DNA from 2 places in the Paenibacillus sp. FSL R7-0026 genome. Region 2 is predicted to be linked to the other one. Evidence: riboswitches for the same ligand, from Rfam matches in the RefSeq annotation. Region 2 holds a riboswitch; the other holds the start of a gene.
What was found. Region 2 has a riboswitch for S-adenosylmethionine ahead of MKY44_RS23465 (methionine ABC transporter ATP-binding protein). Riboswitches for the same ligand answer to the same signal wherever they lie in the genome.
Positions count from the first base shown of each region.

Region 1 (5,372 bases), 270 kb from region 2:
CAGAATATCAGCACCCGCTTCAAGCAGCGCCGCCATACGCGGACGGTGAAATGCAGCAAGTGTCTCATCCGACACGCCGTAATGTCCCACATACTCTGAACCATCCGCCAGATAGGCGCCGTACGGTCCAACGGACCCGGCAATAATTGGACGTGGACGAAGACAGTCTTCTTTGCGATCCCCTGTACGATCTGTTAAATGCTCCTCATTCTCCACGTTCTCGGAACGTACCGAAGGAGCTTCTACAAGCTGACCTGTCGAGCTTCCTCTCCCTGCTAAACTACTCTGCACTTCTGCCCACACGTCATCTCTCGCCTGTGCAGCCAGTTCCACCGTCTTGCGGATCAGCTCTAGTGCTGCCTGTTCATCGATTCCTCTCTTGCTGAAGCCACCCACCGTCGCCTGATAACTGGATGTAATCGCACAGTCGGCTCCTGCTCGAAAATAATCTGCATGGACCTGAACAATAACATCCGGATTCTCAAGCAACACACGAGCAGACCATAGTGGATCATCCAGATCACATCCATGCTGTTCGAGTTCCGTTGCCAACGCTCCATCCAGAATCATGACCGGATGTTCACGCAAAATCTGTTCTATGGGGTTAGTCTGTTGTGCTTGCGTCATGTACTTGTCCTCTTTTCTTATTCACACGTTCTGTCAGATAATAAGCAGCGTAACATACTGCGATAAACGGAACCCCACAATACAGCGCAATTCGCTGTGTCGGGTCAAAGGCAATACCTATGCATGAAGCCAGGCATAATATAAATGAAACAATGGGTACCACCGGATACAGTGGTGTGCGGTAGACCAGATCTTTGACCGCATGTCCTTCCCGGATATATTGTCTGCGGAACATGTATTGGGAGGCACTGATGCTCATCCATACCGCAACGACAGCCAGACCTGAAATGGAGACCAGCGTAATATACACCGTACCTGGCGCAATAATACTGGACAGCAATGCCAACGCACCACCCACCATACTAATCAGAAGTGCATTCAGGGGTACCCCGCTTTTGGTCAATTTGGCAAACCACGGGGAGATCGTTTTTTTATCAGCCAGAGACCAGAGCATCCGTGAAGATGCATACAGGCCTGAATTGGCAGCAGAGAGAATCGCCGTCAGAATAACAAAGTTCATAATATCTGCTGCATAGGGTACACCCACCCGCTCCATTACCGCTACAAACGGACTTTCCAGTACACTGGCATCCGACATGGGCAGCAAGGCCGACAAGATAATAATCGTTCCGATGAAGAAAATAACCAAACGCCACAGCGTTGTATGAATGGCTTTTGGTATCGTCTTTTCCGGGTTCTCCGTCTCACCAGCGGCAATGCCGATTAACTCGGTGCCTGAGAAGGCAAAGTTTACAGCAAGCATGGTCATCAATATCGCTGTAGCCCCATGAGGGAACCACCCGGATGCAGTAATATTTGATAGAAATGGAGCCGGTTCAGAATCCGCCATCGGGATGATGCCGAACATGGCTGCGCCACCGATTATAATGAAGATTACGATAGTCACTACTTTTACAGATGAGAACCAGAACTCGGATTCCGCAAATAATTTCACCGTTAAAGCGTTAAACAGAAAGATCATCAGTGCAAAAACCGCGCTCCATATCCATACGTTCACCGATGGGAACCAGCGCTGCATCAGCAATCCGGCGGCTGTGAATTCGGAGCCAAGCGCAACAGTCCAGGTTAACCAGTATAACCAAGCCACCGTGTAACCTGTTGCTGGTCCGATATATTTGGCTGCATAACTATGAAATGCTCCCGTCTCTGGCATATGAACAGACAGTTCACCAAGACAGAGCATCACCAGATATACAACGATCGCTCCGATCAGATAGGACAGAATGGTTCCCAGTGGTCCCGCCTGCTGAATGGTGTAACCTGAGCTGAGGAATAATCCCGTTCCAATGACTCCTCCGAGAGAGAGCATGACCACATGCCGTGCCTGCATTTTCCGCTGAAAATGCCCTTTGTCGTTGTTGTTCTCCATACCTGCTGCTCCCCTACTTCTTCATCCAGAAAAAACAAAAAAGACCCACTCTGCCTAAAGAGTGCGCCGTTACTGACAAATAAAAACAAACGCTCCTATCTATCAGGCTTTCACCCGCTGGAATTAGCACAGTATCCTTCAGATCTGTTGCTGAGGTTTCTAAGGGCCAGTCCCTCCACCTCTCTGGATAAGAAAATGATTTTTTACTAATATAGCGATCTATCATGAATGTGTCAACATTTAAATAATAAATGGCACACCTCGCTATTCGGTGGAAGACCCCGGATTCGTGATGGTGGTCTTTACCTCATACGTGATCGGCACGGTGCTAAAAATTTTATCCCAATCGTCTTTGACTTTTTTCCATGTTTTAGGTTCTTTGATACGTAAGCTATCCCGAAAATCCGCAACATCTACTTTATAGGTATGCTGCAGTTTGTATAACAATTGTCGAATCTGTTGCTCGGCAAGTTCAGCAAATTCTTTTTCCAATTCTCTAAGATAATCCCCTTTTTCCTCTCTTTCGGGAGAACGCCAATCTTCCATCAACCAGCCTTCGGATTCGACCTTTACATGGAATGAAATGTCATTACCAACCACCTTGGGAATTACTTTTGTTTTCTTCTTCTTCATTTCATATACAACAGTGAATCCCGCTTTATTGTATGTCTTCAAGATACCTCCTTTTTCTTTAGGTCTGATCCACGATAGCCCTTCTAGGTCCGTTTGGCTAAGTTCTCCGATGAATTTGGTCGTTTTCCCATCAAATATACTGGCACCGGAGAACTTGTCCTCTCCATTGGAGTTCAGTACATTCTGGAGCAAAAAGCTGGAACCAGATTGCATTTGTGCATCTAATTTGGAGAGTAGAACCGGGTCCAGGATTTTATTGGACAAGTACGAATTGCTGGTAATACCTGTAAGATAAAATGCTGGAATCCGGGAAGGATCATCTGAAGTCAGTACATCAACGGCGCGATGATGGCTAATCAACACCAGACAGTTAGGGCGAATATCGTTATCCCGAAGTACAAAATCCAGCAGCTGATCCAGACCATACTTTTTGGCAATATCCTTGGACACAACGATGACCTTCAGATGATGTCCGATGAGCGGATGATCTCGCCTCAGAGCAAACTGACGAAAGATTTGCAGCAAGGAATCTCCAGTAAGCTGTTCATTGGAATAGGACGTTTTACCAGAAGAAGGCGAACCGGATTGTTGGCTCTTTTGACTACTTGAATTACCGGGAGCGATCTGTACCGTGGCCGTCAAATTGTTCTGCTTGGAATACGCTCCTCCCTGATTAGCGATGTCTTTCTCAAATTCTGTCTCTTTACCGATATCGATCCCAAGACCGACGTAGACACTTAGATCCTCTATCTCCCGACTGCTCCAACATCCGGATATCGTTAAGAGAATGCATAATACAGTGGCTAAGCGTAACAACATACGGAATGTAATCATGCATGCTTGCCTCCTTTTTTGCGAATCAGACTTAACAACAGTAGTACCAGAGGTAAAATGCCAAACAAAAATACGGACACATTGCCCAGCATATCTCCTAGTGCAAAAGTATCATCCACTGTTTTGGGTATCATTGCTGTCAGATAAATGAACGGAAGCAGGCCGTACATGATACCTTTGATTTTTTTGGAACGAAACAAATCACGAATACCCACCGAAGCGCAGTAATGTGTAATTGCTGTAGTCGAAAAGATTTGCATAATCCAGATGACCAGCAATAAGGATTCAAAACGCTCGAATATCAGACCCTGGATTTCGAAGCTTCTTACCAAATCCAGCGTTGGCCAGGTTCGAGTTTTAATGCCATCGAGCGATAAACTGCCTATAACCATCACCACCGTGATCAAGTAGATAATAGTGGATATGAGTATCCCCCAGGTCATCGCTTTATTGCTCTTCTTCGGATTTTTCATATAGGCAGTCATGATTAACATCACCTCATAGCCCGTATAAGATAATAGTGAAGGCTTTAATCCATGGAAAACGGGTATAACCCCATCACCGAGAACGGGTCTCAGATTGCCAATCTCGAATAGCTGATTACTAAGCAAAATTTCAATCACAAATATAATAATCGTAATCGGAAGGATGATCTCAAACACACGTACGATAACGCCAAGCCCTCCTGAGATCATATATACACCGATCCACATGAAGACCATCACAATCGCCCAGGTGGGGGTGCGTTCGAGCAGATACATCCCAGTTACTTCAGCCATAACTCTGATTTCGAATGCGGCAATAACTATGAAATACATAATCATAGACAATCCCAGTATGAAAGCAATCCAGCTGCCCGTAATCTCACGGGTGAACTGGAAGACGGTTTTCTCCGGAAATCTGCGACACAGCGTAACCAGAATTATTCCGACGCCTAAGATAATGAATCCAGATAGGATAATGGAAATCCAGACATCCGGTGTTCCGACAGCTTTGCTGGTCGTTCGAGGTAGTGTCAATATCCCGGCGCCAAGCATGTAATTTACAATAATTACAACGGCCTGAGTCGTGGTAATTTTTCCTTGGGAGCCATTCACTTTATTTCACCTCCAGACCTTCTGTGGATAAACTTATTTTTTTCGGTCCTGATCTATCGGATTTGTCATTTTGGGACGCATTCTCATCATATTTAGCGGTGCACGGATAACAAAATCCTTCCATTCATTCATGTGATAAGGAACCGCGGGTCCAACATAAGGGACGCCAAAGCTCGAGAGTCGTGCCAGATGTGTACACACAAGCAGAAAGAACATAACCACGCCAAACAATCCGAGTACGGCTGCGCTGAACATAGCGGCAAATCGTAGAATCCTTAGCGTTAATCCCGCACTATAGACCGGAATCGTAAAGGAAGAGATGGCAGTTACCGCAACAACAATGACCAGAAATTGACTTATTATTCCCGCTTGCACCGCTGCTTGGCCAATAATCAGACCTCCAACGATTCCCATCGCTGGCGCAATCGGTTTGGGCAAGCGTATCCCGGCCTCCCTCAAAATTTCGATTGAAAGCTCCATGATGAGTACCTCAATAATTGAAGGGAATGGAACTCCAGTACGCGTTTCAATAATCGTCAATACCAGCTTGGTTGGAATTAGACCCGGATGGAACGAGATAAACGAGATATAGAGCGCAGGAGCAAGCAATGCCAGCATAGCGGCCATAAAACGTAGCACTCGCAAAAATGTTCCAGGAATCCAGCGTTCATAATAGTCCTCTGGAGACTGAAGCAACATGCTAAAGGTCACCGGTACAATTAATACAAATGGCGTTCCATCCAACAAAATTGCTACTCGACCTTCCAGAAGGGCACCCATCACCCGGTCAG
Region 1 is NZ_JBBORG010000001.1:5,638,739-5,644,110, forward strand. Features, by position in the region: gene mmuM (homocysteine S-methyltransferase) at 1-627, opposite strand, end outside; gene mmuP (S-methylmethionine permease) at 605-2,017, opposite strand; SAM riboswitch class I at 2,110-2,211, opposite strand; gene MKY44_RS24795 (Ger(x)C family spore germination protein) at 2,282-3,484, opposite strand; gene MKY44_RS24800 (spore germination protein) at 3,481-4,581, opposite strand; gene MKY44_RS24805 (spore germination protein) at 4,615-5,372, opposite strand, start outside.
Region 1: another riboswitch for S-adenosylmethionine. It lies ahead of mmuP (S-methylmethionine permease); the one in region 2 lies ahead of MKY44_RS23465 (methionine ABC transporter ATP-binding protein).

Region 2 (5,372 bases):
GATCCTCGTTGTCGTTCTCGGTCTGATTGGGTGGATCAGATACAAGATCAAAAGCTCACACGGAGAAGAAGAAACACTCTCTCCCTCCGAGAGAACGTACCTGCAAGAAGCAGATGAGCAGCAGTATGCTGATCAGAATGAATTATCTTACTACCGCCAATCTGGACATCAATCTGACGTGGAGAAACAAGATAAGCCCTAACCCTTCCCTTATTGATCCCACGTCAGCACAGACTTAGGAAACATAAAATAAGCCGTATATCTCTTCAGAAGAGATATACGGCTTATTCTTAATAGCTTCACATCATATCATACATATCGTGAATTATTCAGTTGCAGGTTCAACTGCACCTTTATAACGTTCTTTGATGAATGTTTTCACTTCTTCGGAGTGCAGAGCAGCAGCCAGTTTTTGAATTGCATCTGCATCCTTGTTGTCCTCACGGGAAACGAGGATGTTGGCGTATGGGTTACCTTGCAGATCTTCGATCAGCAAAGCATCATTCGCCGGATTCAGGTTCGCTTCAAGCGCATAGTTAGCGTTGATGAATACCAGATCTGCTTCATCCAATTGACGAGGCATCATGGCTGCATCCAGCTCGATGATATCCAGGTTCTTCGGATTGGCTGTGATATCTTGAATCGTAGATGTGATATTTGTGTTGTCTTTCAGCGTAATAATGCCTTCCTTCGCGAGCAGCAACAGTGCACGTCCACCATTGGATGGGTCATTCGGAATTGCTACTTTTGCGCCGTCAGCCAATTCATCTAAAGACTTAATCTTCTTGGAGTATCCACCAAAAGGTTCAACATGAACAGGTGTTACAGAAACGAGGTTGAATCCACGTTCTTTATTCTCTGTGTCCAGATAAGGTTGGTGCTGGAAGAAGTTTGCATCCAATTTTTTATCAGCAAGCTGCTGATTGGGTTGTACATAGTCATTGAATGTAACGACTTGCAGACGAATACCTTGTGCTTCCAGTTCAGGCTTGATGCTTTCCAGAATCTCTGCATGTGGTGTAGGTGAAGCTCCAACTTTCAATTCAACTGTACGTGGTGCACCTGCTGAATTGTCTGCGCCGCTATCGGCGTCCTTGTTGTTTCCGCAAGCTGCGAGAACCGCAATCAACATAAGACTAAGTAGAGCAAAAGACCATTTTTTCATGTGTAAAACCCCTTCTCTAATCATTTTTTCATGTGGCATCCGCATGAATGCATATCCATCATGTTATCTATGTGTTATTTCCTGGTGAAAAATGTAACCAAGCGATCTCCAGCCATCTGGAGAATTTGCACTAGAATAATCATCGACACTACGGATATAATCATGATTTCATTTTGATAACGATAATACCCATAGTTGATTGCCAGCGTTCCTAGACCTCCACCACCAACCATGCCCGCCATCGCCGTGTAAGAGACAAGCGTAACGATGGTAATGGTTATCCCAGCAACCAAACCAGGTAACGCTTCAGGCAGTAATACCCGTCTTACAATCTGTCCGGTCGAAGCACCCATCGACTGTGCCGCTTCAATGACACCCCGATCAACTTCTCGCAACGTCGTCTCCACCAATCGAGCAAAGTAAGGAGCTGCTGAAATAACTAAAGGTGGTATAACACCTAACACACCTGTAGCAGTACCGACGAGTGAACGAGTGAACGGAATAAGAGCAACAATCAATATGATAAATGGGACTGAGCGCAAAATATTCACAATCAGGGATAGTATAGTGTACACTGTCCGTGACTTGATCGAAGTAGATCGTGCTGTCATGAACAGCAGCACTCCGAGCGGTAAACCAAAAATTACGGTAAACAAGCCTGATACACCCAAAATTTGCAGTGTCTCAATGGAGGCTTTACCAACCTCTTCCCAGCGAACTGTTGAAAAATCCATCTAACGAAGCACCTCCACATCAAGTCCCTCAGCGGTTAATTCTGATATCGTCCGATCAATCGCATTTGAATCACCCTCGAACCGAACGGTCAGCTGCCCATAAGGAACCTGTTTGATCGTAGAGATTGTACCTTGCAGGATGGCAAAATCCACGCCTGTCTTACGTACCGTTCTAGACAAAATCGCTTCATACGTTTTGTTACCCAGAAAGGATATCTTCACAAGTTTGGAAGCAGCACCTGCCTGCAATTCAACGCCTGCATTTGCCAGAGCGGTCTCTTCCAGAGCAAGTCCAGCTTCATGGTCACGCATCATGAAGTCCCGCGTAATCGCATGCTGCGGCTTCAAGAACACGTCTGTTACAGGTCCTTGTTCCACAATGCCACCTTGATGAATGACAGCCACCTTGTCACAGATGTTCTGAATGACATGCATCTCATGTGTGATCAGCACAATCGTAAGGTTGTACTTTTCATTAATGTCGAGCAATAACTTCAGGATTGAATTTGTCGTCTGCGGATCAAGTGCCGAAGTAGCCTCATCACAGAGAAGTACATTTGGATCACTTGCAAGTGCTCTCGCAATCCCTACACGTTGTTTCTGTCCACCCGATAATTGAGCCGGATATTTGCTGCTATGGTGCTCCAGACCAACCAGTGCGAGCATTTCCTTCACTTTGCGATCAATGGCTTCCTTGGGTGTATTCACAAGCTTTAGTGGAAAAGCTACATTGTCATATACCGTTGCCGAAGATAACAGATTAAAGTGTTGAAAAATCATCCCGATCTTGCGTCTCTGTTGCTGCAATTCGGTTTTGCTCAGTTCAGTCAAGTTGATTCCGTCGACCCATACCTCACCCTCCGTAGGCCGTTCCAGCAAATTAATGCAGCGAATCAATGTGCTTTTGCCCGCTCCAGAATGGCCAATCACACCGTAGATTTCACCCTTTTGGATGCTCAAATTCAGCTCGGATAACGCTGTTGTAGATTTTTTCCCTTTGCCGTACGTTTTCGTTAAACCTTTTAATTCAATCAATCGCACTTGCCCCTTTCCAACCACCTACATGTATCTTTACCCGATCTAAAGGAAAACTCCCCTTAAAGTACAAAAAAAGAGCCCTTTGCAGATACAAAGAGGGCTCTTCACGTGAAAGAATATACCTTCTCATCTGCCAAAATCGTGTCTTGCACCATTTTGTAGGAATTAGCACCTAACATCTATAACGAATGATACATGTATCATGTCGTTACAAATCGGTTGCCGGGCTTCATCGGGCCTGTCCCTCCGCCGCTCTCGATAAGAAATATGTTGTTGTAGGATTTTATAAGTTCATGTAGTTTATGCTTTATAATGTGAACGTAACTTTTGAAATATCAATTATATCCGTGTAACATTTGATTGAAACTCAGTATATTCCAAGTATTCCGATTTGTCAAAGGGAATTATTTCTTTTCCATATTTTGTTGATATAACTATAAGAGGCTGTTAACGTTTCACAGACCATATCGACGCCCTGACGCATTTCCTGCACATGCTGATTCAGATCCTCCAATTTCACTTTACCTTGCAAGGTCTGATGTAACTGCCACAGGTCATCGTGCATTTCTGAGTTCATGTAGTGAATTTCCATATTACGTCGTTTGCGCAGCTTGCTCATCGGTTCACGATAAGAGTCCTTGATCTGTATTAATAGCAACGCAAGATCATGATGTTCCCTCGCATAGTCGAACTGCCTTAACACAGTAAAATAAGAAAAATGCGCTTTGGTATTTGAAGTATTCAACTGGAATATTTCATTTAATACCGTGCCGACTTTATCCAGAATGGCAAAGCAGCGGATAAAGCCATCTTTGTAGAAATACACATACCGAGCATACTCGGCTTTTTCAGTCGGCGTCATATCATCCGTTGAACCTGCAACGACCTTTTTACGAAAATGAGCAGCAGCGAAACAGCTTTGCTCCAGTTCATCCAGTGAGGAGATGAGTCCCTGAGTCCACACATACAGTTTCCGATAGTCATGCGTGGGATCTTGGTCCACATGCATTTGTCGTTGAAATAGCTCAAGCGTATGCGCCATTGCGTCCATCGCTGCTTTCAATTTACCTTCGTTTATACGTGGCTTTTCCCCCAACAACGTTCGCAGCATATCTAACCTCCTCTTTTCCAAATCAACAAGAATTCATCACCGTAAACGTAACACATCATCCATTCCGTGTAATTGCTGCTTGCCATAGGTTGCCCTGATCCCCCTGACATCAAACAAAGTCCACCTGTCCAATGATGTACATCACTGGATGGTGGACTTTCATATTTAGCCCAAGTACCTTTGGAAAAAGAATGGATCTATATCTTAGAAACGATTAGCCGGGCGATGTAGCTTGTACACCAGGAAACTCATATAGGTTAAAACCCCGAACAATATGGCGATATCCAGCATATGAGCAAGAGCTACGAACATGTATACTTCCGGACGGTTCATTGTCACCATCATGAAAATACCAATGACTACTTGCATGAGAATGAGAACAACGGATACCACGCCAAGGGTACGCATTTCCTTGTTGTCCGGATGATTACGGTAAGCGAAGTGACCCAGGATCGCGATAACAATCACGAGCGACGCAGCTGCTGCACGGTGAGCAAAAGCAACCGCTACCCCACCCGAAAGCTCAGGAATAATCTGACCGTTACAAAGCGGAAATCCCGAGCATCCGCCGGCAGAATCCGTGTGACTCACAAATGCACCCGTGTATACCACGAGATATGTGTAAATGGTGGAGAACCAGACCAGATTCCTGAATTTTTTGCTAACCCGAGGGTATTTATTCAGGCGCTCCAATCCGCCATCTTTGGCCTCCTGCCTGATGCCCAACGCCATCATTAGGGAACTGGCAAAAGCAATCAGTGCAAAACCAAAATGCAGTGCCATGACTGCTGAAGATTGGGAGAAGACAACGGCAAAAGCCCCCATGATTCCCTGGACGATAACAAATACCAGAGTTAAGAAAGAAAACAATTGCAGGTCACGACGTGACTTGCCAAACCGCAGAAAAGCAACAAACGAGGCAATGGACAACAGTCCAGCCAGTGCACTTACAGCGCGATGGGAATATTCAATGAGTGAAGCCACAGTATGTGCGGGAACGAGTTTTCCGTTACATAAAGGCCATTCTGTTCCGCAGCCAAGGCCTGATTCCGTTTTGGTTACGATGCCTCCGCCAAAAGTGGCCAGAAACATGACAAGACAGGTTAATACGGTTAACCATTTAAACAAAGTTAAGTGTTTCAATTTTTTCTCACCCGCTGTTGGTTTAAGATGGCGAAGAATATTCTCCGCTTGTTTCGGTACTTTGACACTTATTTCACAACTAAATTCATTATAACGGATAAAATGTTCATTGACGTCGCGCTTTGTGACAAAATGTTAACGTCTGGTGAAATAATGACCCACAGGTCATTGAGGATATGTA
Region 2 is NZ_JBBORG010000001.1:5,366,631-5,372,002, forward strand. Features, by position in the region: gene MKY44_RS23450 (DUF2167 domain-containing protein) at 1-202, shown strand, start outside; gene MKY44_RS23455 (MetQ/NlpA family ABC transporter substrate-binding protein) at 326-1,165, opposite strand; gene MKY44_RS23460 (methionine ABC transporter permease) at 1,240-1,899, opposite strand; gene MKY44_RS23465 (methionine ABC transporter ATP-binding protein) at 1,900-2,934, opposite strand; SAM riboswitch class I at 3,061-3,202, opposite strand; gene MKY44_RS23470 (Cthe_2314 family HEPN domain-containing protein) at 3,332-4,048, opposite strand; gene MKY44_RS23475 (COX15/CtaA family protein) at 4,253-5,191, opposite strand.